DNA from 2 places in the Pseudoalteromonas sp. ECSMB14103 genome. Region 1 is predicted to be linked to the other one. Evidence: predicted binding sites of a transcription regulator. Region 1 holds the regulator's gene; the other holds the start of a gene.
What was found. The regulator FliA, encoded in region 1, starts transcription of late flagellar genes. The targets are predictions, from matches to a motif close to CTAAAGNTNNNNNNNNNNNNGCCGATA.

Region 1 (15,238 bases):
TTGCTTCTACCTTGTTACTCAATACCTTCGTTTTGGCAGGTCAGATACTTGCTATGCAAACCGGTTTAGGTTTTGCCTCTGTCATTGACCCCTCAAATGGGGCCAGCGTTCCGGCTGTTGGTCAGTTTTTTCTTATTTTAGCAACACTATTATTTTTTGTATTCAATGGCCATTTAATGATGATACAGATGGTTGTACATAGTTTTGAAGTACTGCCAATTGATGGTAATTGGTGGTCAGTAGATCATTACTGGGATATTGTAACGTGGGGCGGTTGGATGTTTACAACAGCTTTAGTGCTCTCACTTGCACCATTGACGGCAATGCTAGTTATTAATATTTCATTTGGTATTATGACCCGTGCGGCGCCTCAGCTAAATATTTTTGCTATTGGTTTTCCATTCACCCTTGTTGCAGGGCTTGTCATTATTTGGGCAACACTGGGCAACTTCATCCTGCAATTTGAATTCCAGTGGCTTAAAATGATCGAACTAATGTGTACCTTAGTTGGTTGTTCACCTTAGGAGTGTGTTATGGCTGAAGATTCAGGTCAAGAAAAAACAGAAGAACCCACAGGGAAAAAAATAGAAGAGTCTAAAAAGAAAGGGCAGGTTGCTCGTTCTAAAGAATTAGGCACTATGTTTGTTCTTATATTTTCAGCTATTTCATTGTTAATGTACGGCCCTGAAATTGGTAAGGGTTTATACAATATTATGGGCAGAATGCTCAGCCTTAATCGAAATGAAACCTACGACACCACTAAAATGTTTGCGGTTTGGTCCAGTGTTGCCGACGCGCTTATTTTTCCTATGGCTATGTTTGTATTCATTATTTTATTTGCGGGCATTATAGGTAATACTTTACTAGGTGGCTTTAATTTTAGTTGGCAAGCAGCCGCTCCTAAAGCAAGCAAAATGTCTCCATTTAAAGGCTTTAAACGCATGTTTGGCCCACAAGCTGCAGTAGAGCTTACTAAAGCTATTTTAAAGTTTTTAGTGGTCGCAAGTTTTGCCTTTTTTTTGATTAATACTTTTTTTGACGAAATATTACATTTAAGTATTGAGTCTGCACCTAATAATATTATCCATGCGCTCGAAATCCTCTCGTGGATGTTTTTAGCATTGTCGTGCACATTGGTAATTATTGCAGCAATCGATGCCCCGTATCAAAGTCATACTCACCATAAGCAGTTAAAAATGACACTGCAAGAAGTAAAAGATGAGTACAAAAACTCTGAAGGTGACCCTCAAATAAAAGCGCGTATTAGGCAAACTCAGAGACAAATGTCTCAAAAAAGAATGATGCAAGACGTGCCCGATGCCGATGTAGTTGTTACCAACCCAACGCATTATTCTGTTGCTCTTAAATACGACACTGAGCGAGCAGGAGCACCTATAGTGCTTGCTAAAGGCGTGGATGAACTGGCTATGCAAATTCGAAAAGTGGCAAACGGTAATGATGTACCCATTGTTGAGTCGCCAATGCTTACTCGAGCGCTTTATCATACCGCAGAAGTGGGAGAACAAATTCCTGATCAACTGTTTACTGCCGTTGCACAGGTGCTAGCTTATGTTTTTCAGCTAAAACGCTTCAATAAAGGTCGCGGAAAACGCCCGACTAAGCTTAATAAAAAGCTCCCCATTCCTGATGCCTACAGGTATTAATATTACCCCTTTATTAACTTGGAATAGTTATTGCTAATTCTACGTAGTGTCAATTTTTTGAAATTGTAGAATTATGAGTTTTAAAGCGGTATTACAACAACTTAATGCAGATAAAAAAGAATATGCAAAGGGCGTAGGTACGCCTTTGCTTGTGCTTGCAGCTTTGGGAATGGTCATTTTACCGTTACCGCCATTTTTACTTGATATCCTTTTTTCATTCAATATTGCGTTAGCGTTGGTGGTTCTACTCGTCACCGTTTACACCATGAAACCCGTTGAGTTTGGTATGTTTCCGGCCGTGTTGCTTATCGCCACAATTATGCGTTTAGCACTCAACGTAGCCAGTACACGTGTTGTACTTTTAGAGGGACATAATGGTGGAGATGCTGCGGGGAAGGTAATAGAAGCCTTTGGCTCTGTTGTGATTGGCGGTAATTATGCTGTTGGTTTAGTGGTGTTTTTAATTTTGATTATTATTAACTTTGTAGTAATCACAAAAGGTGCCGGGCGTATTTCTGAGGTATCTGCACGTTTTACACTTGATGCAATGCCTGGTAAGCAAATGGCAATTGATGCTGATTTAAACGCAGGGTTTATTAGTGCCGAGCAAGCGCGCGATCGCCGAGAAGAAGTAACCCGCGAGGCCGATTTTTATGGTTCAATGGATGGTGCAAGTAAGTTTGTAAAAGGTGATGCTATTGCGGGTATCGTCATTTTAATTATTAACATTGTTGGTGGTCTATTTGTTGGCATGATCCAGCATGACTTAAGCTTTGGCCAAGCTATGGAAGTTTACACACTCCTTACGATTGGTGATGGCTTAGTGGCTCAGCTACCCTCATTACTACTATCAATTGGTACCGCAATTGTAGTAACACGCCAAAACGAGTCTCTCAATATGGGCGACCAGTTTAAGAAACAACTTGGCAACGAAAAATCTTTATTTATAGCCTCTGGCATCTTAATTACCATGGGCTTAGTGCCTGGCATGCCTCATTTAGCATTTTTAAGCCTAGGTGCATTATTAGGTTATTTAGCTTATTACACTCAACAAAGTAAATTAAAAGTGGCTGCAGCAGAAGCCGAGGCTGCTGCAAATGGAACTGCTGGTAAGGGCGTTGCCAACAAGCAAGAGCAAAAAGAACTTGGCTGGGATGACGTTCAGCAAGTAGATGTAATTGGCTTAGAAGTGGGTTACAGATTAATTCCTTTGGTTGACCAATCTCAAGGCGGAGAGCTGCTAAATCGTATTAAGGGTGTTCGTAAAAAGCTCTCTCAAGAGCTGGGTTTTTTAGTTCCACCCGTACATATTCGCGATAACTTAGAGCTTGACCCTAATGCATACAGAATTACGCTTATGGGTGTATCTACCGGTGAAGGTGAACTGAAGCATGGTGATGAGTTAGCAATAAATCCAGGTCAAGTATTTGGGCCAATTAAAGGGGTTGAAACTAAAGACCCTGCTTTTGGGCTTGATGCGGTATGGATAAAACCAGATCAAAAAGACGAAGCACAATCGCTTGGCTATACCGTGGTAGATTCAGCGACAGTTGTGGCTACGCATATTAGCCAGTTACTCACTAACAGCGCAGCACTGTTGTTAGGTCACGAGGAAGTACAGAACTTATTAGATATGTTAGGTAAAAGCCACCCTCGCTTAGTTGAAGGTCTAGTCCCTGACGTATTACCGTTAACTGTGATTGTAAAAGTACTACAAAATCTACTTAATGAAGGCGTTGCAATTCGTGATATGCGCTCAATTGTACAAACCCTTGTTGAGTATGGGCCACGTAGTCAAGACCCTGATGTGCTAACGGCTGCAGTACGTATTTCATTACGTCGATTAATCGTTCAAGACGCTGTAGGCATGTCTTCAGAAATCCCTGTCATAACCTTGGCGCCTGAGTTGGAACAGATGTTGCATCAGTCACTACAAAATGCAGGCGACGAAGGTGCCGGTATAGAACCAGGACTTGCAGAGCGACTTCAAGTGTCACTAAATGAAGCGCATCAAAATCAAGAAATGTCCGGTGAACCTTCAATATTGCTAACGTCGGGAATGTTACGCACTGTGTTATCTCGTTTTGTTAAGTACACCATCCCGGGTTTAAGGGTGATGTCTTATCAAGAGGTACCAGATGAAAGACAGATCAAGATAGTCAGCTCTGTGGGCCAACAATAAGATTTTAAAGGGGTTGAATCATGAAAATAAAACGTTTTTTTGCTAAAGATATGCGCACAGTACTTAAAGAAGTTAAAGACGAATTAGGTGTTGATGCGGTTATTATGTCAAATAAAAAACTAGCTAACGGTGTAGAAATTGTAGCAGCAGTAGATTATGACAAAGCAGCCCCTAAAAAAGAGCAAGCACTTAGCGCTCCAGCACAAAGCTCAACAAAAACACAGCCAGTGCATAATTTTGTAAAACCAGAGCCTCTTCGCGCTAAACCAGAGCCACAAGTGAAAGTAGCCGATAGTCTTCAGGCATTATTAGAGCGTCAAGCCCCACGCCCTCGTTCTGCAGAATTGGCTTCTATGTTTTCTCAATCAGGTATTGATACTATAGACAACTACCAAGAGCCAGTTCAAGAGCAGCGTCCTCGTCCTATGTTCACTAATGAACGTCAAGCTTCAGCGCGTCCGCAAACACAAGCAGACAGCCTTGGATTTGATGATTTAGAAAGTGGTTTTGATGATCTTGACAGTTCAGTGACACCTCGCCAAGAAACTAAGCATACTGAAAGTGAGCAAATTTCGTCAATGCGTGACGAAATGAATGCCATTCGTCAATTGTTAGAACATCAAGTGTCAGGGCTTATGCAACAAGACATGGCAAGACGCGATCCTACTCGTGCATGCATGATTGATCGTTTAGTCGGTATGGGAATAGATAAAGATGTTGCTGAGCAAATGGCGTGCTTTGTACCTGACGATGTATCTCGCCAGCAAGGTTGGAAAGCACTTTTAACAATGGTTGAAGATCAGATGCAGACAACCAACAACGAGATTTTACGTCAAGGCGGTGTATACGCCTTAGTCGGCCCAACGGGTGTTGGCAAAACAACAACCGTTGCTAAATTAGCTGCACTTGGCGCACAAAAATACGGTGCAGACAAAGTCGCTTTAATCACAACAGACACATACAGAATTGGTGCTTATGAGCAACTCGCCACTTATGGCCGAATTATAGGTTGTGGTGTTAAGCAAGTTAAAGATGCTAATGAATTAGCTGAAGTTTTATATCATTTACGAAATAAACGACTAGTATTAATTGATACTGCGGGTATGAGCCAGCGCGACTTGCGCTTAACTGAGCAACTTAATACGCTAATGCGTAATCAGCGTGTTGATATTCGTAGTTATTTAGTGCTCAGCGCAACATCGCAAATACATGTGTTGCAAGAAACCGTTAGGCACTTTAAAAAAGTGCAGTTAAGTGGTTGTATATTCACCAAATTAGACGAATCTTTAAGTTTAGGTGAGATTATTAGTATAGCGATTCAAAATCGCCTTCCAATAGGGTATCTTACTAACGGTCAACGAGTACCAGAAGATATTCGAGTTGCAAATGCTGAAAAACTAGTTAAAAAGGCTGAGCAACTCTATTTAAAAAGAGCAAAAGCACAACATTCAAGGCACCAAGCAGTGGCGCCAAGCACAGTAGGGATGTATGATTAACACAGTATTAGATCAAGCAAGTGGCCTGCGCAAAATGAGTCAAAACAATAACAACGGCGTAAAAGTTATCGCTGTCACTGGCGGTAAAGGTGGAGTAGGAAAAACAAATGTTTCTCTGAATACTGCAATTGCATTAGGCCAGCAAGGTAACAGAGTGTTGGTTCTTGATGCCGATTTAGGCTTAGCAAACTGTGACGTTATGCTAGGACTACGTGTTGAACGTAACTTATCACATGTTTTATCTGGTGAATGTGAACTTGATGAAATTTTAGTTGAAGGCCCCGCAGGTATAAAGATTGTACCCGCAACGTCAGGCTCTCAAAGTATGGTTGAATTGTCGCCTTCAGAGCACGCGGGACTTATACGGGCTTTTAGTGAATTAAATACAGAATTTGATATTTTAATTGTCGACACAGCCGCAGGTATTTCAGACATGGTGCTGAGTTTTTCTCGCGCGGCACAAGACGTCATGGTTGTTGTATGCGACGAGCCCACATCGATTACAGATGCTTACGCGCTCATTAAAGTGTTGAGTCGCGAGCATGGTGTATACAAATTTAAAATTGTTGCAAATATGGTCCGTAGTATGCGTGAAGGGCAAGAGTTATTTGCTAAACTTTCCAAAGTGACCGATCGTTTTTTAGATGTATCAATGGACCTGGTCGCAACGGTTCCCTACGACGAAAATATGCGCAAAGCAACGCGTCGCCAAAAAGTTATTGTAGAGCTTTTTCCTAATTCGCCGGCGGCACTTGCGTTTCAAGCTTTAGCAACAAAAGCAGTTAAATGGCCAATACCTAATCAACCATCAGGTCATCTGGAGTTTTTCATAGAGAAACTAGTAAACGGCTAATTATGACAACATTGGTGAATAAAGTTATGGGATATCAATCAGCACAAAATTTAAATGTGATTGTTGAAAAACATGCATCACTTGTCAAAAAAGTGGCATGTCATCTTATAGCGCGTTTACCAGCCAGCGTGCAGCTGGACGATTTAATACAATCAGGAATGATAGGTCTGATTGAAGCATCTAAAAGTTTTGATGCAACCAAAGGGGCTAGCTTTGAAACTTTTGCGGGGATTCGTATTCGTGGGGCAATGCTTGACGAGATGCGACGTGGCGATTGGGCACCCCGTTCAGTGCATCGTAAAAGCCGTTTGGTGGCCGAAACAATTGCTTTTTTAGAAAAAAGCTTAAACCGTGAGCCGACAGATATAGAAGTTGCTGAAAAACTTGAAATTTCGTTAAATGAGTACCATCATATCTTAAACGATGTAAATGCAAGTAAAGTACTCGGTATTGAAGACCTTGGTGTTGATGAAGATGCCATCAGTCCAGTGGGCCAAGATTTAGCGCTAGACAAACCGTTTAATAATGTTAAAAATGAGCGGTTTAACGAGTCTTTATTAGGTGCAATAAAATCTTTACCAGAACGTGATGCAATGGTGCTGTCTTTGTACTATAACGATGAAATGAATTTAAAAGAAATAGGGCATATACTCGATGTAAGTGAATCGCGTGTAAGTCAAATACATGGTCAGGCGATGATTAAGCTTAAAGCTAAAATCAATGACTGGATAAATTAGTAGTAAGTAAACAAGGTTAAGACCTCACTGGGGGATGTTTTGGATAAAAACATGAAAATTCTGGTTGTTGACGATTTTTCAACAATGAGACGTATTATTAAAAATCTGTTGCGTGACTTAGGTTTCACTAATGTTCAAGAAGCAGACGATGGGTCAACCGCTTTGCCAATGCTACAAAATCAAGTATTTGATTTTGTTGTTACCGATTGGAATATGCCAGGAATGCAGGGTATAGACCTACTAAGAGCAATACGTGCGGATGATAAGCTTAAACACATTCCAGTATTGATGGTAACGGCTGAAGCTAAAAAAGAACAAATTATAGCGGCAGCACAGGCAGGTGTTAATGGTTATATCGTTAAGCCATTTACTGCTGGAACACTCAAAACTAAATTAGAAAAAGTATTTGAACGTTTAGGCTAATGATAGGGGGAGAGGCTTATGTCAGCACTTGCTGCGCCTCAAATAACTTTAGAACAAGCTCGTCAGCTCGTTGTTTTTCTAGAAAACGGTGAGCAAGACAAAGCCAATCAGTTAATTTTAGATACCGCTTCTAAGGAGCAATCTGAAATATTTGCTGAGGTTGGAAAGTTAACCCGTCAATTGCATGAAGCTTTAAAAAGCTTTGAGCTAGACACTCGCTTATCTGACTTAACTACCGATGCTATTCCAGATGCAAAAAAACGGCTCAATTATGTTATAGAAATGACAGAAAATGCCGCGAATAAAACAATGGATGCTGTTGAGGCTAGCCTACCAATTGCTCAACAGTTGGCAGACGAAATATCTCATATCAAACCGACATGGGATCGCCTAATGAATCGAGAGATTGAGTTAGGGGAGTTTAAATCGTTATGCCACAGCATTGATAAGTTTATGAACAATTCTCATCATAAAACTGATGAGCTGCAAAGTTTGATGACTAATGTACTTATGGCACAAGACTATCAAGATTTAACCGGACAAGTTATTCGCCGAGTTATTGAGCTTGTTAGAGAAGTTGAAGAAAGCTTAATTCATCTTTTGACAGCCTTCGCTGATCAAAGCGAAAGTAAAGCCGAAAAAATAGAACAACAAAAAACAAATGAACCATTAGACGAACAAACTTTAGCAGGTCCAGAAGGCCCTATTATTGATAAAGAATCACGTAATGATGTTGTATCTGATCAAGATGAAGTCGATGATCTTTTATCAAGTTTGGGCTTCTAAGAGGAGAGTAACTGCATGTTTGAAGTCGATGAAGATATTTTACAAGACTTTCTTGTAGAGGCAGGAGAAATCCTAGAGCTTTTATCTGAACAGTTAGTTGAGCTGGAAAACAATCCAGAGGACACCGAATTACTCAATGCCATATTTAGAGGGTTCCACACTGTAAAAGGTGGTGCTGGATTTTTAGCTATGACCGAGCTCGTTGATGCATGTCATGGCGCAGAGAATGTGTTCGATCTGCTTAGGCAAGGCGTACGAACGGTTAATTCAGAGTTGATGGATGTAATTTTACAAGCTCTCGATACGATTAACGAGATGTTTGCCACCATTCAAAATCGTGACAAACCAGAACCCGCCGATCCTGAACTTCTTGAAACCCTTCATAAACTAGGTTTACCTCCAACAGAAGAAGAGCTTGCTGGTGACTCACCAGTTGATTCAACTGAAGAACCTCAAGCCGAGGTTATTGATGCCCCAGTTGCCGAGGAAGCCTCAGGAACTGATGAAGAAGATCCGTTTGCATTTGACGAGCTATTTAGCGGTGGAACAGTTGAACAAAGCGATGATGAAACTCAGATTGACGAAATAACAGAAGATGAATTTGAAAACTTACTAGACGAATTACATGGAAAAGGTCAAAGTCCAGTAGCTGAAAGCGCGTCCAGTAGTAGTGATGTCAGTGGAGACATTACAGATGATGAGTTTGACAACTTACTTGATGAACTTCATGGCGTTGGAAGCTTTGGTGCTGTTGCGGCCAGTGAGCCTGTAAAAGAGCAAACAGCAAGTAATAATTCTGCAGAAAGTTCTGCAACGCCTTCAACAAGTTCACCTGCAAGTGATTCTAGCGATGATGAAATTAGCGATGATGAATTTGAAGCATTGCTTGACGAGCTTCATGGTTCAGGTGCTCCTAAATCAATAGAGAGCCCTGCAGCTCCAGAGCCGAAGCCGGCGGCAAAACCCGTGGCTAAAGTAAGTGAGCCTGTCAAAAAGCCTGAACCTGTTAAAGCAGCAGCCCCAAAACCTGTTCAAAAGCCAGCAGACAAACCGGCAGCAAAACCTGTAGCAAAAGCGGCTCCAGCGCCAGCAGCTGTGAAAAAGCCAGCTCCTCCGCAAGCAGAAACAACAGTGCGAGTTGACACAAAACGCCTAGACCAAATAATGAATATGGTGGGTGAGTTAGTACTTGTTCGTAATAGGTTGGTAAGTTTAGCCACTAACTCAGAAAGTGAAGCAATGGGTAAAGCCATTTCTAACCTAGATGTAGTGACTGCAGATATTCAAGGTGCAGTAATGCAAACGCGAATGCAGCCAATTAAAAAGGTATTTGGCCGCTTCCCTCGCGTTGTTCGTGACTTAGCACGAAGCCTCAATAAAGATATTAGCTTACAGCTTGTCGGTGAAGAAACCGATTTAGACAAAAACTTAGTTGAGGCACTTGCAGACCCGCTTGTTCACTTAGTTAGAAACTCAGTTGACCACGGAATAGAAATGCCAGCTGATCGTGAAGCAGCAGGTAAACCTCGGACGGGTAATGTAACACTTTCAGCGTCTCAAGAGGGAGATCATATTTTGCTTACCATCAAAGATGATGGTGCGGGTATGGACGCAGAAAAGCTCAAAAAGATAGCGATTGGTAAAGGGGTAATAGATCACGATCAAGCAAGTCGTTTATCGGATACTGAAGCATACAACTTAATATTTGCACCAGGATTTTCTACCAAAGAAGAGATCTCTGACATCTCAGGCCGTGGTGTGGGAATGGATGTTGTAAAAACTAAAATCACTCAACTTAATGGCTCAGTGAGTATTCAGTCAGAGCTAGGTGTTGGTACAATTTTAGAAATAAAAGTACCGTTAACACTTGCGATATTACCAACCTTGATGGTTGTAGTTGGCGAACAAACATTTGCATTACCATTAGCAGGTGTAAGCGAAATATTCCATTTAGATTTAACCAAAACAAATGTTGTTGATGGTCAATTAACCATTATTGTACGTAAGAAAGCGATACCGCTATTTTATCTTGAGCATTGGTTAGTTAAAGGAGCAGATCGCACTCAGCGCAAAGCGCAAGGTCATGTTGTTATTGTTCAAATAGGTACTCAGCAGGTTGGTTTTGTAGTTGATTCTTTAATAGGTCAAGAAGAAGTTGTAATTAAACCTCTTGATGCTCTTTTGCAAGGTACTCCAGGTATGGCAGGCGCAACTATTACATCAGATGGTGGAATTGCACTAATTTTAGATGTTCCAAATATGTTAAAACACTACGCTGGCTAAATCATAAAGTAGGTACACACAAGATGTGTACCTACGTATAAATTTAATAAGAGAGCTAAATGGCCGTAAAAGTTTTAGTTGTTGATGATTCGAGCTTTTTTCGTCGTAGAGTAAGCGAAATCCTTGAACAAGACAGCGACATACAAGTTATAGGTTTTGCCATTAATGGCAGAGAGGCTGTAGAAAAAACGGCTCAGCTTCGTCCTGATATGATCACGATGGATGTAGAAATGCCTGTGCTTGATGGTATCAGTGCTGTTAAAGAGATAATGGCAAGTAACCCCACGCCAATCTTAATGTTTTCCTCTTTAACCCGTGCTGGCGCAACAGCAACACTTGATGCGCTTGATGCTGGAGCGATGGATTTTTTACCTAAAAAGTTTGAAGATATTGCACGTAATAATGAAGATGCGATAAAGCTCCTTCAAGCTAAAGTCAAAGAAATTGGTAATAAGCGCATTCCTAGAGCCTTTAAGCCAATAACACACCAGAAACCAGCGGCACGCTCTGTGCCTGATAAAACCAGTAATACTGGGTCTTCAATCAGGCAACCAGATAGAAGTTTTCAGCGTTCAACAACCGCATCGACATTAACAAAAACACAAAACAACGTACCAACTCGTGCAAGTGGCAAGCAATACAAGCTTGTGGCTATCGGTACATCTACTGGTGGTCCTGTTGCTTTACAAAATGTGCTTACGCAATTACCCGCTAATTTTCCGCATCCCATTTTACTTATCCAGCATATGCCTGCTGCTTTTACACCGGCATTTGCAGCTCGTTTAAATGGATTGTGCAAAATAAAAGTAAAAGAAGCACAGCAAGGTGATCGTCTTGATGCTGGAACTGCCTATTTGGCTCCTGGCGGGCAACAAATGATGGTTGAAGGTCGAGGTGGTTCTAAAACATTGCGCGTTTTTGAAGACAATAGCGAACGAATCACTTATAAACCCAGTGTTGACGTTACATTTGCAAGTATTGCAAAAGCTTATCAGGGAGATGTTTTAGCTATTATTTTAACCGGCATGGGGGCTGATGGTAGAGATGGCGCAAGAATGTTAAAACAAACTGGCGCCACTATTTGGGCACAAGATGAAAAAAGCTGTGTTGTTTATGGTATGCCACAAGCTGTTGCTAATGCGGGGCTTTCAAGTGAGAGTTTAGCGCTTGACGATATTGCAACGCGGATAAAAAGTGAAACCGGTTGTGGATAAGCTTTCTGTACTTGGTTTAATTGTTGCACTAAGTGCTATAGCAATTGGCTATCATTTAGAAGGTGGTGTGATTGCAGCACTTTTTAATGGCCCTGCGCTTATTATAGTACTAGGTGGGACAGTAGGCGCTGTAATGCTGCAAACGTCTACTAGTACCTTTAAAAAAATGCTTAGAATGAGTCACTGGGTATTTGTGACTCCCAGTTACAATATTGATGATGCAATTGAGCAAGTTAAACGTTGGTCTCATAAAGCGAGACAAGAAGGATATTTGGCATTAGAGGATGAGGCCCTAACTCACTCAGATGTATATGCAGCAAAAGGGCTGAGTTTACTTGTTGATGGCGGTTCAGAGCAGAGGCTACGTGATACGCTTGAAATAGATTTAATGCTGGAGCGTGAGCGTTTGCTTGAAGCTGCACGTGTATACGAAGCAATGGGCGGTTATAGCCCTACCATCGGTATTTTAGGAGCTGTTCTTGGGCTCATTCAGGCTATGTCTTTTATTACCGATCCGCAATTGCTTGGCGCTGGAGTTGCAACAGCCTTTATTGCAACGATTTATGGGGTGGGGTTAGCTAATTTATTATTTTTGCCAATGGCACATAAGCTCAAGCAACGTGTAGAAGAAAAGATGCTTTACCACGAAATGCTTGCAGAAGGGATAATTGCAATCAGCGATGGCCAAAGCCCAATGAACATTGAGCTAAAGTTAGAAGCTTATCGTGTTGAACGGCCAAGCCTAGTGGACGCATAAAAATGATGCGTCGACGATTTGGTCGCTCGGCCCATAAAAACCAGCATACAGAGCGCTGGTTAGTATCTTATGCGGATTATATGACCATTATGTTTGCCTTCTTTGTTGTAATGTATGCGATTGCGATTAACAAAGAAGAAAACTTCCAAATTTTATCCGATTCCCTAGAGCAAGTATTCGACAAGTCGGCTCGTGTTTATTCTCAGCAAGGTACGGGGGTAGATGGTACTGGAATACTTACTGATAGGGTTACTCCTGAAGATGAATTGCTGTATGGCGAAAGTATCAACAAGGAAGAGCAAGGCCCAGAGTTGTTAGACGGCCAAAGTGAGACAAGTAATATACAGCAAAAATATTTAGGAAAACCACTTGATAGCTTATTAACGAAACTTCAGTCAGCGCTTATTGATGAAATACGTGATGGTGAAGCCAATCTAGAATTGCATCAAGATTGGCTCATAATAGAACTGAGTTCAGGTATGTTATTTTCAAGTGGTAGTGCAGTTGCTCATTCTAGAGCAAAACAAGTTGTTAAAATTGTAAAAGATATTATCGCGCCAGTGGATAACTATATACGTGTGCGTGGATATACAGATGATGAAACAATTAAAAATGAAATATTTCGCTCTAACTGGGAGCTTTCTGTCGCTCGCGCAACTTCAATACTTGTTGAGCTTGAAGCACTTGACATAAATTCGGCCCGAATGGCTATTGAAGGGTATGGACAGTATTCACCCTTTGCACCTAACGACACAGATGAGGGCCGAGCTGAAAATAGAAAAGTAGTAATAGCGTTATCTAAATATGGGTTGCCAGAAGAGAAAAATAATTCAGCAGAAGAGCCAATAGTTGAGGCAGTAGCGCCTGAGCCAGAAGTAGAATTACCGTCAGACGATGACACAATAAAAATTATTCGTTTACCACATGGTGGAATTCGTATTACAACTCGCAATGAACAGTAACTAGGATATGATGTGAAGATTTGGACTGTAGCCAACCAAAAAGGTGGCGTTGGTAAAACAACGACTGCGGTCAGTCTTGCTGGTACTTTAGCACTGCAGGGTAAACGTGTATTACTAATAGATACCGATCCTCATGCGTCTTTAACGTATTACTTTGGTATTGATTCTGAAGATTTAGAAGTCAGCGTTTACGATATTTTCGCTCGTGGAACTAGTATGCAAAGTGAGGAAATACTTCAAGCATTGTGCCCATCCACTCTCGAAAATTTAGATATATTACCTGCTACTATGGCTATTGCTACATTAGATAGAAGCATGGGCAATAAAACAGGCATGGGGTTAATTTTAAAAAAGACGCTTGCCAAAATAAGCGAACATTACGATTATGCTATTTTAGATTGCCCCCCTGTTTTAGGGGTTTTAATGGTTAATGCATTGGCTGCGAGTGAGCGCATTTTAGTCCCTGTTCAAACTGAGTTTTTAGCGCTTAAAGGCTTAGATAGAATGATGCGTACAATGGAATTAATGCAGAGCTCACAAGCGAAAAGTTACGAATATACTATAATACCTACAATGTACGATAAAAGAACGAAGGCATCACTCGAAGCCTACAAAACGTTACAAAAAACCTACGGTAATAGAGTTTGGCCAGGTGTTATTCCCGTAGACACAAAACTAAGAGATGCAAGCTTAGCACAAAAAGTACCCATAGAATTTTGTCCTCGCTCTCGTGGTGTATTTGCTTATAAAGCATTATTAGATTATTTAATTGAACAAGGTTAATGAATGAGTAAGCAATTATTTGCTAATGAAAAAGTAATGACTCAGTACTTAGGTGCCTTACTTTGCGAAGAAGAGCTTGCCAGTGACTTAGAGCCCGTAGCAAAACTTTTAGAAAGTATACCGGGTGACTTGCCAAGCGAAGAAGCCACTCATGAAAGTCAGAAGCCAGTTACTAAAGTTAAAGTAGTGGCTGAGCAGGGATCATCATCGTTAGATGATACGCATGAAGTTAAAGAAGCAGAAGCTACAACACCGAAAGTTAACGTCATTGAAACGCCAAAAGAGACAACGAGTACAGACCTTAAAATAGCAAAACAGAAACAATTAAATCTTTCAAATAACAGTGAGTCAGATTACTTTGACGGCGAATTTCAGGCATTGTTCTTTGAAGTTGCAGGACTTACGCTAGCAGTCCCGCTTAAAGCTCTTGGCGGTATACATCAATTAGGTGAAGTGAATCACCTGTTTGGTAAACCAAAGTGGTTTAAAGGCGTTATGCTTAATCGTGATGAAAAGCTCAATGTTGTAGATACAGCACGCTGGGTTATGCCAGAGAAGTACGATGAAAAACTTGAGGCATCACTTGATTATCAGTATTTAATAACTTTAGGAGATAGCCAATGGGGATTATTAGCTGAGAAGCTTATAAATAACATTACATTGACAAAAGAAGATGTAAAATGGCGTACAGATCAAAGTAAGCGCCCATGGCTTGCCGGGGTTATTAAAGAAAAAATGTGTGCTTTAATAGATGTAGACAATTTAAATACGTTATTAGAAGAGGGCTTAGATAGCCGTCAGTAGTAATGACCATTATGGGGTAACAGCATGAACCAAGAGAAATTACTGTCAGAAAATAAAAATGCAGATAATAATGATGAAATATTACAGTGGGTTACTTTTAAACTAGAAGAGGAAACCTACGGTGTTAATGTAATGCAAGTTCAAGAAATACTGCGTTACACCGAGATTGCACCAGTCCCTGGTGCGCCTTCTTATGTAATAGGCATTATTAACTTACGTGGTAATGTAGTAACCGTTATTGATACACGTGCTCGATTCGGTTTGTCAGCAGCTGATGCAACTGATAACTCACGT
Region 2 (15,238 bases), 310 kb from region 1:
CCCCGAGTTTACTGACCCGGAAATTCTACGTACAAACTTAGCCTCTGTTATTTTACAAATGCTAGCTTTGGGCTTGGGTGACATGGCGCAATTTCCATTTGTGCAAGCGCCAGATAGCAGAAATATCAATGATGGTTTGACTCTGCTTGAGGAGTTACAAGCAGTAAAGTCGTCTAAACGAGATAATAGAACTGCGTTAACGCAATCTGGTAGGGAGCTGAGCCGATTACCCGTTGATCCGCGTTTAGCTAAAATGGTGTTAACAGCGCATAAGTTAGGTGCACTTCGTGAAGTTATTATCATTGTGGCTGCTTTATCTATTCAAGACCCACGTGAACGACCTCAGGAAAAACGCGCAGCAGCGAATGAAAAACACGGCCGCTTTGATGATCCTGATTCAGACTTTATTGCCTTTTTAAATTTGTGGAATTACTTAGAAGAGCAACAAAGCGAGCTGACAAACAGTCAGTTTAGAAAATTATGCCAAAAAGACTTCCTAGCCTATATGCGCCTGCGTGAATGGCAAGATATTGTATATCAAATAAGTACTGTGTGTAACGAAATGGGCATGAAGGCAACAAGTGATGTTGCTGATAGTGAAGCCGTACACAAAGCCTTACTAAGCGGTATGCTTAGCCATATTGGTTTTAAGGACGAAAAACAAGCTTACAAAGGTGCGCGTAATAGTCAGTTTCATATTTTTCCGGGGTCAGGTTTATTTAAAAAAGCGCCTAAATGGATTATGTCAGCAGAGCTTGTTGAAACGAGTAAATTGTATGCGCGCACTAATGCAAAAATCGATATCAGTTGGGTTGAACCTTTAGCCCAACATTTGGTAAAACGCAGCTACTCTGAGCCCCACTGGGAGAAAAAACCTGGGGCTGTTATTGCCTTTGAGCAACAAACTTTATATGGGTTGTTAGTTGTTAATAAGCGCCGCTGTGTGTATAGCAATATAGACCCTAAAGTTAGTCGTGAGCTGTTTGTACGCACCGCACTGGTTGAACAAGAACTAGGTTTAAACGAGCGTTTTTTACAGTTTAACCGTGAGCTAATCGAAGATATACAAGTTCTTGAAAATAAGTCGCGCCGACGTGATATTTTAGTTGATGAACAAACCTTATTTGAGTTTTACGATAAAAAAATACCAAAAGAAATTAATAATCGAGCCGCTTTTTTAAAGTGGTATAAAACTCAAAAACAACAAAATAAACACTATCTACATATGACTCGCGATGAGTTAATGCGCCATGGTGCAAACAGTATTACAGAGTTTGATTACCCAGATACATGGCAGCAAGATAATTTAATATTACCGCTTACGTATCACTTTGATCCAGGTCAAGCGGTTGATGGTGTTGCGGTGCAAATACCCGTTGCCTTATTAAATCAAGTGCAAGAAACCGGCTTTGATTGGCATATCCCTGCGTTTAGGCACGAACTTGTTAGTGGCTTGATTAAATCGCTACCAAAATCACTTCGACGTAACTTTGTGCCCGCTCCTAATTATGCCGATGCTGTTATTGCGGCGGTAGAGCCGATGCAAGGCACGTTGCTTGACGCACTTACCACACGTTTGTTGAGAATGACCGGTGTACGCGTTGATCCTGAAGCGTGGGATTTAACATCACTTGCTTCTCATTTACGCTTACATTTTGAAGTACGCGATGAGCACAATAAACTACTTGCTCGCGGTCTAGACCTTGCGAAGCTCAAAGCAGAGCTTCAAGGAGAGGTAACTGAAACACTTTCTAAAGTTGCGGATGACGGCATTGAAAAAGCAGACTTAACACAATGGGACTTTGGTGAATTACCTAAGTCTTACGTTAAAAAGCAAGGCCAGTACGAAATAAAAGCGTATCCAGCGCTGGTGGATAAAAAATCAAGTGCTGCGGTTGAGCTATTTGATAACGAAATAAAGGCACAGATTGCACACCAGCAAGGCCTTCGCCGATTGGTATTATTAAATGTGCCTTCACCTATTAAATATTTACAGCAAAATCTGCCTAATAAGGCTAAGTTGGGATTGTACTTTAATCCTTTTGGAAAAATAGCCGATTTAATTAATGATTGTATTGCCGCGGGTGTTGATAGCTTATTACTCAAATATGGCGATATTAGAACGAGCAGTGAGTTTGAAAGTGTAAAAGAAGAAATACGTGGCGAGCTAGGTGACGCTGTAGTCGATATAGCTATTCACGTTGAACAAGTTCTTAGCATTGCGCATGCGCTACATAAAAAAATGAAAGGGCGGGTTGATTTGACCATGATCACTGCGCATGGCGATATTAAGTCTCAGCTTGAGTCGTTAATTTTTAAAGGGTTTGTTAGTCAACATGGTGCGACTAAGCTGACTGATTTAATTCGTTATTTGAAAGCGATTCAAAAGCGATTAGAAAAGCTCCCTGTTGACCCAAACAGAGACAGAGTGTGTGTACTTGAGCTTGATAAAGTGGCAGCTGAGTATAAAAAGCTGACTAATAAAATACCCAAAGGTATGCCAATACCCAGCGAGATAGAAGCTATATTTTGGATGCAACAAGAGCTAAGAGTTTCATTATTTGCACAAACGCTAGGAACGCCTTACCCTATTTCGTCTAAACGAATTTTAAATGCTATAAAAGAAGTTGAATAATGCTTGCATTTATCAAGAAGGTTAGTACCTTAAAGGTAGGATTTATTTTTGTTTTGAGAAGGAAACGACATAAGCATGTCCTCGGTGATTGAACCTAAAACAAAACGACTATTAGTTGTAGATGATGAGTATTTTAATTACGAAATGCTTAAACCTGCACTAGAGTCTAAATTTGACGTTAGCTATGCTGACTCTGGTCAGAACTGTCTTGCGTCTGCAATTGCCAATCCTCCTGACATTATTTTACTCGATGTATGTATGCCAGGCCTTGATGGCTACGATACGTGCAGAATGCTAAAACATACGCCAGAAACTAAAAACATTCCTGTGGTTATGGTGTCAGGCCTTGAGTCTGAGCTTGAGAAGAAAACAGGGTTTGACGCCGGTTGTGATGCTTATGTAGTCAAACCGTTTGCCATAAGTGCACTGTTAGAGCAAATAAACACAATAGTTTAGAGGGAATTATGTTCACAGAAGATAAACGAAACTATAGACGTATGCAGGTAAACGCTACTGCAATGCTTACAACTATTGAGCCGGTTGCAGGCTTAACTTACACTGCTGAATGCGTAGACTTAAGTGCAACGGGATTGTCACTACATTTAGATGATTTATTAGAACCAGATACACTTTTGTCTGTTGATATTGCATCAACTCATCCAAGTATTGCCCCTTTAAAAGCGACCGCTAAGGTAATACGTGCCAGCAAAGAAGATGATGGCACGATTACGGCAGGGCTTGAGATAATAGAGTTTAATTAATAAACTTTACAGATAAGCCCTTTTAAGTAAAAGCCTTCAGGGTAGCTGCCCGCAATTGGGTGGTCAGCTGCTTGGTTTAAACGCTCCATTATTAACAAGTCTTTACCCGCGTCTAGTGCTGCGTCTGCAACTACTTTCTGAAATAAGTTTTGTTCCATTAAGCCCGAGCAAGAGAATGTTAATAGTGTGCCGCCTGGCTTTAATATTTGCATAGCTATCATATTGATATCTTTATAGCCCCTACATGCACCTGTTAGCTGTGCCTTGTTGTCGGCAAATTTAGGTGGGTCCATAACAATAGTGTCGAACTGTTTACCTTCGTCTCTGTACTGGCGTAAAAGTTTAAAAACATCTTGTTTAACAAAATCGACTTTATTTAAATCTAAATTATTATGCTCAACATTACGTTTTGCGGTATCGAGTGCCGGTTGTGATACGTCAACGTTTGTAACATGTGTACAGCCACCACGAAGCGCATAAAGTGAGAATGTCCCTGTGTAGCTAAAGCAGTTAAGAACAGTTTTATCTTTTGAAAAACGCTCAAGTGCTGCACGGCTATCGCGTTGATCTAGGTAAAACCCGGTTTTATGACCTTCTAAAATATCTACCTCAAGCTTTAAACCATTTTCTTCAATAAGCACTGGCTGCGTTGGCTCCGAGCCCCAAAGTACCCCTTTAATTGGCTCTAACCCTTCTTTTGTTCGTACGTCTACGTCTGAACGCTCGTAAATACTGCTGCCTGGAAATATAGCCATCAGTGCGCCTACAATTTCACCTTTGTGGCGCTCTGCACCTGCGCTTAGTAGTTGGCATACAAGTACATTATCAAACTTATCGATTGTAACACCCGGTAAGTAATCAGACTCAGCGGCACATAATCGGTAACCAGTTAATCCGCCTTCTTCAATTACTTGGCTACGAGCTTCAAGTGCTCGGCGTAAGCGTCTCTCAAAAAAGTGTTGATCTATAATTTCTTTTTCGTCAAAGCTCCAAACACGCGCTCGAATCTGAGAATGCGGGCTATAGGCTGCTGTTGCTAAATATTTACCTTCACTGTCGTGAATAGTTACCGTGTCGCCCAGTCCCGGTTTACCTTTGATCTTTTTAATGGCTTTAGAAAATAACCATGGGTGTTTTCTTTTTAATGATTTATCGCGACCAGCTTGGAGATAAACGGCAGATGACATAAGGCTTCTCGGTTGTATTAAATAAGCGCTGTATTTTAGTCAAGGCAGGGGCAACATACAATGAATGTTTTGCATGAAGCCTATAAAGCGCGGTAAAGTATGACTAATTCAATATGTTAATAAATTTTTGGAAACTACCTTGGCAGAAACCACGTTATCTCCCGCATTACAAATACTCTCTGGGCAATGTCGTGACTTTATTACATCGCTTAAACATGCTGATGTTGCTCATGATATTACCCATATAGAACGTGTGGTTAGAGTGGCAATACAACTTTGTGAAGCTGAAAATGCCAATATGGCGATTGTTTTGCCTGCAGCATGGTTACACGACTGTGTCGCAGTGGCTAAAAATCACCCTGACAGAGCCAAAGCATCGACTATGGCAGCCGATAAGGCGATTGGGTTTTTAAAAGGCTTAGGTTATGACGCAAACTTGTTTGATGAAATTCATCATGCAATAGCGGCACATAGCTTTAGTGCTAACATTAAAATTAAAACGCTTGAGGCGCAAATAGTACAAGATGCAGATAGAATGGATGCTCTTGGTGCCATTGGTGTTAGCCGTTGCATGAAAGTAGGGGGCTCTATAGGGCGTTTACTTTACAGCCCTGACGATCCTTTTTGTACAACTAGAGAGCCTGACGATAAAAAATTTACTTTAGATCATTTTTTTATAAAACTTTTAAATATTGCTAAGAGTATGAACACACCATCAGCTAAAGCTGAAGCGCAAAGACGCACCCACTATATGCATGCGTTTTTAGAGCAGTTAAAATCAGAGATTGGTGAATAATATGAGCAACAAAACCATGCCTTTGTTATCGGGGATTGATCACTGCCACATAAACGTAAATAACCTTTCGAATGCAGTGGCTTGGTATGAAAAAGTACTTGGCTTTAAAGTAGTTGAGGAGCTTGCGTTTTGGGACGAGACAGGCAAAGGTCCTTTAACACTCCAAGACCAAAATACCACAACACGCTTAGCATTGTTTGAAGGTCAAGTTCGCAGCAAAGGAATTGCGTTTGGTGCTACTGGAGAACAATTTATAGCGTGGCTTGCGCACTTCAAATCAATGGACATAAAAACAGTATTAGCTGACCACGGTGTTTCGTTCTCAATATATTTTAAAGATGACAGCGATAATAGTCATGAAATAACATCTCATGATTATGAACATATTAAGATGTTTTACCCATCTGTTGAGCAGGGATCACACAGTGCTAAAAAGAGTTAACGTTCTTGATTGCTTTGCTTGATATTGAGTATTTCGTCTAGTTTATTAACTAACAAATCAATAATAGCTGGGTCAAAGTGGCTACCAGCTTGTTCTTTCATATGAGCAACTGCTTTTTCTACACTCCACGCATCTTTATATGGGCGTTTAGATGTGAGTGCATCAAATACATCTGCAACAGCAACAATTCTACCTTCGATTGAAATTTCATCACCTTTTAAACCGTAAGGGTAACCTGTTCCATCCCATTTTTCGTGATGCTCTATTGCTAATGTGTGCGCGAGTTGAAGCAATGGAGAAGATGAATTAGCTAAAATTTTTGCGCCAATTAAAGCATGCTCTTTCATGTGTTCAAATTCTTGCTCTGATAACTTTCCGGGCTTTAATAAAATCGCATCGGGAATGCCTATTTTTCCAACATCATGCATAGGGGCTGCCTGATGTAGAAGCTCTGCTTGATTTTCTGACATGCCAATGCCTAACGCAAGAACTTTACTGTACTGGCTCATACGAACTATGTGCTCACCCGTATCGGTATCTTTATACTCTGCGGCACGCCCTAAGCGCTGAACTAAATCTATATGTGCTTGCTTTAATTGCTCTGCTTGTACCAAAGAAAGGTGTGTTTTAACACGCGCTCTTACAATAGCAGGGCTTATTGGCTTGGTTATGTAGTCGACCGCGCCTAATTCAAACCCTTTATACTCATCGCTCTCGTCACCAAGTGCTGTGACAAAAATAATGGGGATGTGTGCTGTTTTTGGATTACGTTTAACGTGTTCACATACTTCAAACCCATTCATATCTGGCATCATTATGTCGAGTAAAATGAGTTTAGGTAATTCTTTTTCAAGCAACGTTAAGGCTGCTTCTCCTGATTTTGCAAAGGACAGTCGGTACTGATTGCCCAGTATTTCTCGCATAACCTTAAGGTTTGCAGGTTCATCATCAACAATTAAAACCCGAGGCCTGTGTGTAGCAAAAATCATTTATATACTCATATATCGTTTAGTTTGTTTATCAATGTGTCTAATTTGAGAATCGCATTTTCAAAATCAAATTCATCAAATGCATCAGCTATTGCGGCAATGTCATCTGAAAAGGGTTCACCTGAAAACGTTTGCAGGTTCGTCAATGCATTATCGTTTAATTCAGCGTTTTGCGCTGAGTCATAAAGTGCTTCACACAGCTGTGTTAATTCATCAATTGACACTACATTGTTTTTACTTTCAGGTTTATCAGTTTGATCACCTTCTTTTGTCGTTAACAATTGTGAAATAACAGACAGTTCAGCTTTTATTGATTGTAAAATATTATCAACGTCCTCGCCTTGTTTAATAGCTTGCTCTAGATTGGATAAAAGTCTCATTAGTGCAATAAGACCAAGGTTTCCAGCAATCCCTTTTAAAGTGTGTATTAAACTATAGCTATTTTGAGTGTTTAGCTGAGGCTCGTTTATAAGTGTGTCGAAGCGTTTGTCATTGTCTTTAATAAATTTAGTGATTTCAGTCAGCTGTTTACACTTCGATCCCCATAACGCTAATCCTTTTTTAAAGTCGATGTGTTTTGCATTTGGATCTGTTTGTGCTATTTCTATTTCTTTCGAAACACCTAAACCAAGTACTTGTGCAATCTCTTGATTTAATTGATTAATGTCAATTGGCTTGTTTGCAAACCCATTCATGCCTGCTTTTTTAGCTAATAGTTTATCTTGCTGTAAAACGCTGGCGGTTAAAGCAATAATAGGAATATTTTTTAACTGTTGTTGTTTTTCTATCTCGCGTATTTTTATCGAAGCTTCAATACCGTCACATTCTGGCATGTGAATATCCATTAAAATGACATCAAAATCGTGTTGTTTGAAGGTGTCAATTGCCTCAAGACCATTACTCGCTTTTGTAACCGCATGGTGATCCCTGGAAAGTAATAACGAGAGAAGCTCAGTATTTTGTTCTATGTCGTCAACGACCAAAATTCTTAGGGCAGGTAATTGTGTATGAAGGCCATCAAAATAGTCAATTTTCTCTTCATCACCCACTTTAAGAGGAAGCGAAAAATAAAAGCAGGTGCCTTTATTTATTTCACTGACTAAATTTATAGTTCCCCCCATCAGCTCAACAAGTTGTTTGCTGATAGTTGTTCCAAGCCCTGTACCACCAAAGCGGCGGGTAGTCGTTCCGTCAGCTTGGACAAAAGGTTGAAAAATAGCGCTCACTCTATCCTTTTCAATCCCAATGCCGGTGTCTTGTACTTCAAAAAATAAATGCCCATTTTGTGTGGTGCTTACGGTAATGGTCACAGAGCCATGCTCTGTAAACTTAATCGCATTGCCAATAAGGTTAGTTAAAATCTGTCTTAACCTGTCTGGATCACCGTAATAGGTATTTTGCACTGATTCTTTAATAATAAGATGAAGTAAAAGATCTTTCTTTTTTGCTTCTAACCAAAACGTTGAAATGATGCTGTCTATAACGGGTTTAAGGCTAAAGTGAACTGCCTCAATGGTCAACTTACCACGTTCTAATTTAGCTGAATCGAGTACCTCGTTAAGCAAGCGAAGAAGCGAACGGGCTGCGTTATTAACGGTAACAAGGTGCTTTTGCTGCTCATTATTGAGTGGTGTATCCATGAGCAGGTCGCTAAAGCCGATAATAGAGTTCATAGGGGTGCGTATTTCGTGGCTCATATTAGCCATAAACGACTGTTTTGCTTGTGCGGCTTCTTCAGCGATGAGTTTCGCTTTTTCGAGCTTCTCTTCGTACTCTTTACGCTCGGTGATATCAACAAACACGCCATCTATCCACTGAGCTTCGTCTTTATTATTAAAGTAAAAACTACCTTGGTCTAATAACCATAAAACTTTACCATTTCTATGACGAATTCTATATTCGATAGAATATTGGCGCTTTTCTTTAACTGCTGAAGTTACTGCATCTATTACTGCCTGTTGGTCAGTTTTTAAAATAAGGTCGTTAAACTCTAAGCAATGCTCAGTAAATTCATCTGATTGATAACCTGTTAACTCTAAAATACTTGGGCTTATGAATAACATACTCCAATTATCATCTAGCCTACATCTAAATACAGCACCCGGCATATTGTTTATTAAAGAACGGTATTTTTGCTCTTTTTCAACAAGGCTGCGTTGTAATTCACGTTGTTCGGTTAAATCAGTGATATAACCAACATAAAGTGGGGTTTGTCCTGGCTGGTTAACTTCACCAATGCCTATTCTAATAGGAAAAAGATGGCCTTCTTTGTGTTTTGCAAAAATTTCACGGTTTACACCGAGCACCTTGTTTGAGTTAACATCTTTTGCATTAGAGAGGTATTCATCGTGATGCTTAGCGAGCTTTTCATCCATTAACATTTTTATATTTTTGTTTTTTACTTCATGTTCTTGCCAGCCAAAAATATGTGTGGCTGAGGCATTAAAACTTAAAATATGCCCTCTGTGATCAATCGTTACTATGGCATCGATGGCTGTTTCGAGTATGGCATTCAGACGAGACTCATCGGCAGACTTTTCTTCTAGCAACATTTTATAACGAACCATTCCGTTAATAACCGCCACGACGCTTGTAATAGCAACCGTTGCTGTAGCAACAGCAATTGCGACAAATGTAAGACCGGCGGATGCGTTAATATCATCGAATAGCAGTGGCGAAGTTGCAACAAAACGGGTTGCTGCCATGCCCATATAGTGCATTCCTGCAACAGCAAGGCCCAAAATAATTGCGCTTATGGTGCGGCTTTGTAGAGGCGTTAATGTAGGGAAAAATTTATCTAAGTTAAATCTACTATAAAGAGCAATAAAAGAAAGTGCTATTGCAACAAATATTGATAAAACAAACATAAGTGGGTCGTAGCGTAATAAAGGAGCCAACTCCATAGCGGCCATGCCGCTATAATGCATTGTGCCAATGCCTGCGCCTAATAATACAGAACATAAACCAAGTATTTTGAAGCTCGCTTTATTGTTAATTAAAATAGAAATTGCAAATAGGCAAGCAAAAAAAGCAGGAAGAAAAGACAATATAGTTATTGTTGGGTCGTATTTAATATTTGTGCAGAGCGAGAAGGCCAGCATACCGATAAAGTGCATACTCCAAATACCGGCCGAAAATATTGCTGCGGCAGTAAATTTTGCTAGGCGTTCATAATTATAAAATTTTGTTTCTTTGGCTAAATCAATCAATCGGGTTGTAAAAAAAGAAGCAAATATTGCTATTAAAACAGATATAGATACTAAAAGAGGGTCGTAAACGCCGTTAACTACTAGGCTAGGGTCGTGGTCTGTAATAAAAAATGCAGATAGCATATTGGCTCAAAAATTAGTCTTTAGGTAGCCAGTTTAATATATTCATCATATAAATAAATACTTAATTAACTAGAGCGGTATAAAAAATGAGTTTGTTTCAATTTTTTAACGTATAGTTTTCAAGTTATTATTTTTTATATTTATTTTGTCAAACTGATAGAGAAGCATTTTGCTATCATATGAATGACACAGATGATAACCAACATGGGGTTACATCAAATTAGTATATAAATATTTGTAGTGAATACTTAAAATTAGGTCAATGAGAGAAAGCAGTGTTTGATTACCAACTAAAAAAAAGTAAACGAAGAAAAACAGTCGCTATAAAGGTTCATGATCAATCTGTCACTGTATATGCCCCCCATTATGTTGCCCAAAAACAAATCGATAGCTGGTTACTTGAAAAGCAACCCTGGATTGAAGCACAATTAAAAAAGCAGCTTAATGCAGTCGATATTAAGCAGTATCCCCTTATACATAATAAAATTAAGATATTTTCTGACTGGGTTAAATTAAGTTTTTTAGAAAGCTCATTATCTGATATTCAAGAGCACAATAATGTTTTGTTAGTAACACACTCTACTAGAGTAAAAAATTACAATGGTAAATACGAAAGCTTGATTAAACAGTATTTAGAAGAGAAGTTGGCGGCGTATATTGAAATGCGTATTAACTATTATTGCAAAATAATGAAAGAAGAATTGCCTCAAAAATTAAGTATTGCCATATATAAGCGCCGTTGGGGGAGTTGCAACAGCAGGCGAGAACTAACTTTTAATTTACACCTAATAGGGGCTCCTCATGCCGTGATTGATTATGTAATTGTGCATGAACTTTCTCATTTGCAGTATTTAAACCACAGTAAGCACTTTTGGGCTAGAGTAGAGGCATTTTTTCCTGATCATAAAATTGCATCAGATTGGCTAAAAGCAAACGGAACAAGTTTACAGTGGGTGTTTTAAGCTAATTTGAATATAGGAATATAGGAATATAGGAATATAGAAGAAGTGGTGGAGGGAGCTGGATTCGAACCAGCGAAGGCTGAGCCGTCAGATTTACAGTCTGATCCCTTTGGCCGCTCGGGAACCCCTCCACACTATTTTTGTTACATTTGGCCCCACTTAACTTAGCGGTAAGAAAAGTGGTGGAGGGAGCTGGATTCGAACCAGCGAAGGCTGAGCCGTCAGATTTACAGTCTGATCCCTTTGGCCGCTCGGGAACCCCTCCAATGCAACGGCGCTGATAATAGCAAAATGTGCCTTTAAGTAAAGAAAAAAGCTAAAGAAAATTTAAATAAAGCCGATAAATATTCATTACTCATTCCAATCGGCTAAAGTCTATGCAAATCGATGATTTGTTAATCACAGAGCAGCAATTAAGTACTCGGTTAAACCAAAGTGTACATGCAGACCGCCGTGGTGAATTTTCATTGCTGTTAGCAATGCTTTCACAAGATGCTTTAGATTTTAGTCAATTTCATTTACCTAAAAGTGAAATTGAAGATAACACAACTCAAGAAGCGCAGTTAAGAGAGCAATTAGGAGCAGGACCAAAGCAGCCATTAGCACCCAGTGAATTTAATATGCTAATTGGGCAGTTTAATGCACAGCGTTTGTCTTCGGTTGGTGAGAATAAAGGCATGGCCGATATAAAGCTAAATCAGTGTTTAAACCCTGAGCCCTTTTCGATTAGAGATGATGTAAACCACATACCCCTACCCATTATAGATAATTGTGAACTTGCTGTGCGCAGGCGTTTACAAAAAGACGAAATAGAAATAGATAATCCTAAAATGGATGTCGCAGGCTTTTATGACGTTCTAACAGACGTAAATCAGCGTGAACCATTACATTTGACGATGGCATAATTTATGATTTCATCAAATAGTGTCTAGTTACACTACCCATCACTGATTAAATTTTACGACTGCACCAAATCCGAATTGACTAAAAATTGATTTAATGTAAAAAAAGCATCCAAAAATTAAATGCAATTGCTATAATGGCTACAAATGGTATGACATGAATGCCGTTATCATTAAACCAAGGTAATTAGGAACGTAATGAAGAAAACATTCACGCTAAATCACGAGAAAATCAAATACCCTCGTATGGTTGATGCTGCAAAGCATGAAGTGAAAAAATATTTGAAAAGAGAGCGCAACAAAACTCTACCAGAAGATGCAGATTATTGGGCATTTGACTGTAAGTTTGGTAAAACGGTTGAAGATGCGCAAGTGGTTCATGTAGCTGAAATCAGCAACTGTATTAGCGATATTGAAAAGCAAGAATTGATGTCTTTTTACTTAGAAATATTGGCAAAACCTGCACAGCGTCAACAGCTAGACCTTGATAACGACGAGTAATAATTAGCGTTTGTGCATATCAAATTATTTAAATGGGCCATTGGCCCATTTTTTATGCCTATAGATTACCTTCAAGCTTTTTTCTTTTGAGCTCGCTCAAAGTATTTTACATCGTTTTAGGGCTTTAACTGTTGAATTGTTATTAACACTACCTTTTCCCTCAATATTAACCACTTCATTAATAGGGGTAGTACTAAACCTAAAAGTTATAGAGGAAGTTGTGTTTAATAAATTTCCGAAGCTACGTATTAAATGTGAGTATTTAATTAGCAACGGAGTGAAGTAAATAATGTACTTCACTTAAAAAGAGGGGATTACGCGCTATGGCATTTTTTGTATTTTTTTGCGCTGCCACAAGGGCAATCATCATTCCTGCCAACTTTTATATCAGCGACCGGAAATATAATACCATCGAGATATCGCCACTGGTGTTGCTCTCTTATAAATTGAGAGCGCTCATGTAACACACAATATAGGTTTTGATAAAAATAGGTAGCTTTAAACTCAACGACCCCTTTATTTTCATCGCTGTTTGTTTCAATAACAGATAAGCTTACAAATCGACAACTGGTCGCAAATTCTTTAATTTCATTTACAGGGTTTTCAGCTTGCTTTTCACTTGCATATGTTTGGTATACGTATTTAGCATTTTTTTGTACGTAAGCTGTATACCTAGAGCGCATTAACTGCTCGGGTGTTTCTGCTTGTTTATCACCTAATAGCAGTGGTTCACAGCAATCTTCGTAATTTTTTTGGTTTCCACAAAAGCAAGTGTTGTTATTTAAATAATTCATAATTGTTACATAAGATTTAAAACATCATTTTAGCAAGCTTGCTGTATGTAAGGTATATCAAGTACGTCAGAATTTTTAGTAAAACAATATAACTTTGTTTTTGTGTTACTTAAGTTAAGCGATAAGTTGCTCAATAACTGATTGTTTAACATATCAGTCCATGTAATGACCGCTGCAAAGTTACCATTATGCAGTGCGCTACGCAGTACATATTCTAGATTTACTAAATGTTTTTGCCTAATGACTAATAGTTTACTTGTGTCTATTGAACATGAATCAAGCAAAGCTTTACTAGGAACATGATCTGGTGCGATTAACAAAGTCCAAGCATTTAAACTATTGTACTGGTGTAGCACCTTTAACAGCTCAAACGTTGCCGATATATCATCTTCGATTTGAATCACGTTAACACAATCAGATAGTTTGTCTTGTTGATAGCTTTTTACTGTTCTTACGGTTATTGGCTGTAACATATTATCTCGCTCACTGGGTTTATATACAGTACGCGTATACAGTAGTTTATACAGTGTTATGGCGCAAGTGTTTTTTTGCTATTTTTTTATACAAATTTATATTCTATTTTTAAGGATATATATTTTAATGTTTATATTGTTGATATTTATCGCTTTTATTTAAATTGGAATGTTAGTGGGTGAGTGTTTTTTATACAGGTTGAAAAGGTTTGCTTACGTTTTTTATAAATTTAAATTATAGCTCTGTACTGTATACAGTACTTTTACGAGCTAAGTTTCGGGCTTTTACTAAGGGGCAGGGGGGATTAAATGGGCATATTGTAATTGATGAATTTGTTCATATAAACTGGCTGCATAACATTGGGCATCCTTAAAACGCTTTGTTTCTATATATTTTCTTAAATCAGCAAGCGCAACTGTAGCTGGCTCATGACCCTGGCTACTCGATAAGCTAAGCCAAGCAACTCCATGAAATACACTTTGTGGAACACCTTGGCCTTTTACAAAAAACAAGCCTAAATAAAATTGCCCTCGGTGATCACCAGACATTGCCGATAAACGCATCCACTTTGCAGCTAAAGCAGGCTGGTTATTTTTTAAATAATATAGCGCCTTATTCAGCGTACTTTGTTGAGAGCTATCATTTTCAGGTGACGAATTAGTATCGCCTGGTTGTGTCACAAAAGACAAAATATTGTCTAATTGTTGTTCTAAATCATAACCTGTTGGTGTGGTTTTTATCATATGCTGTCATTCGGTATAGTTAACTACTTCAATAGTTTAGTATATCGCAAGGTAAAATGTCCTGAAAAATATACTTTTTATGATAAAATCTCGCTACTTTTTATTGTTGTAAGTTCATTATGTTAGAAGCTTTATTTAAAATTAACGAAAATGGGTCCACGGTTCGACGAGAATGCATCGCCGGAATGACTACTTTTATCACAATGGTTTACATTGTATTCGTGAACCCTGCGATGTTAGCAGAAGCGGGAATGGATCAAGGTGCTGCTTTTGTTGCTACTTGTATTGCTGCTGCAATAGGTTGTTTTATCATGGGGTTATGGGCCAATTACCCATTAGCTTTAGCACCTGGCATGGGGTTAAACGCCTTCTTTACGTATGGCGTTGTATTAGGTATGGGATACACCTGGGAAGCTGCGTTGGGCGCAGTATTTATGTCGGGTTGTATATTTTTATTATTAAGTTTATTTAAGGTTAGAGAATGGATAATAAATGCCATTCCATTAGTTTTAAAACGGGCTATTGCGACAGGCATTGGCGCATTTTTAGCCTTAATAGCACTTAAAAATGCAGGCATTATTGTGGCAAGCCCCGCTACATTTGTGCAGTTGGGTGACATAACATCTGCGGGACCGTTACTGGCTATATTTAGCTTTTTTATTATTGCGGCATTGTTATATCGTGATTTTAAAAGTGGAGTGTTGATCAGTATTTTATTGG

Region 2: the regulator FliA is predicted to act here: its motif matches at 11,421-11,447, upstream of RF53_RS04625 (VC2046/SO_2500 family protein).

Annotation. Positions count from the first base shown of each region.
Region 1 is NZ_JWGY01000001.1:655,899-671,136, forward strand. Features, by position in the region: gene fliR (flagellar biosynthetic protein FliR) at 1-524, shown strand, start outside; gene flhB (flagellar biosynthesis protein FlhB) at 534-1,664, shown strand; gene flhA (flagellar biosynthesis protein FlhA) at 1,738-3,846, shown strand; gene flhF (flagellar biosynthesis protein FlhF) at 3,867-5,342, shown strand; gene RF53_RS03010 (MinD/ParA family ATP-binding protein) at 5,335-6,195, shown strand; gene RF53_RS03015 (RNA polymerase sigma factor FliA) at 6,222-6,932, shown strand; gene cheY (chemotaxis response regulator CheY) at 6,972-7,355, shown strand; gene RF53_RS03025 (protein phosphatase CheZ) at 7,374-8,141, shown strand; gene RF53_RS03030 (chemotaxis protein CheA) at 8,157-10,424, shown strand; gene RF53_RS03035 (protein-glutamate methylesterase/protein-glutamine glutaminase) at 10,484-11,638, shown strand; gene RF53_RS03040 (flagellar motor protein) at 11,631-12,395, shown strand; gene RF53_RS03045 (flagellar motor protein MotB) at 12,398-13,357, shown strand; gene RF53_RS03050 (ParA family protein) at 13,370-14,140, shown strand; gene RF53_RS03055 (chemotaxis protein CheW) at 14,144-14,944, shown strand; gene RF53_RS03060 (chemotaxis protein CheW) at 14,969-15,238, shown strand, end outside.
Region 2 is NZ_JWGY01000001.1:964,599-979,836, forward strand. Features, by position in the region: gene hrpA (ATP-dependent RNA helicase HrpA) at 1-2,635, shown strand, start outside; gene RF53_RS04575 (response regulator transcription factor) at 2,711-3,091, shown strand; gene RF53_RS04580 (PilZ domain-containing protein) at 3,100-3,396, shown strand; gene RF53_RS04585 (class I SAM-dependent methyltransferase) at 3,393-4,583, opposite strand; gene RF53_RS04590 (HD domain-containing protein) at 4,690-5,379, shown strand; gene RF53_RS04595 (VOC family protein) at 5,381-5,821, shown strand; gene RF53_RS04600 (response regulator) at 5,818-6,810, opposite strand; gene RF53_RS04605 (MHYT domain-containing protein) at 6,819-10,142, opposite strand; gene RF53_RS04610 (M48 family metallopeptidase) at 10,418-11,104, shown strand; tRNA gene RF53_RS04615 (tRNA-Tyr) at 11,151-11,235, opposite strand; tRNA gene RF53_RS04620 (tRNA-Tyr) at 11,285-11,369, opposite strand; gene RF53_RS04625 (VC2046/SO_2500 family protein) at 11,482-12,009, shown strand; gene RF53_RS04630 (DUF6172 family protein) at 12,205-12,507, shown strand; gene RF53_RS04635 (YchJ family protein) at 12,822-13,301, opposite strand; gene RF53_RS04640 (SulA-like leucine-rich domain-containing protein) at 13,331-13,774, opposite strand; gene RF53_RS04645 (tetratricopeptide repeat protein) at 14,063-14,518, opposite strand; gene RF53_RS04650 (NCS2 family permease) at 14,638-15,238, shown strand, end outside.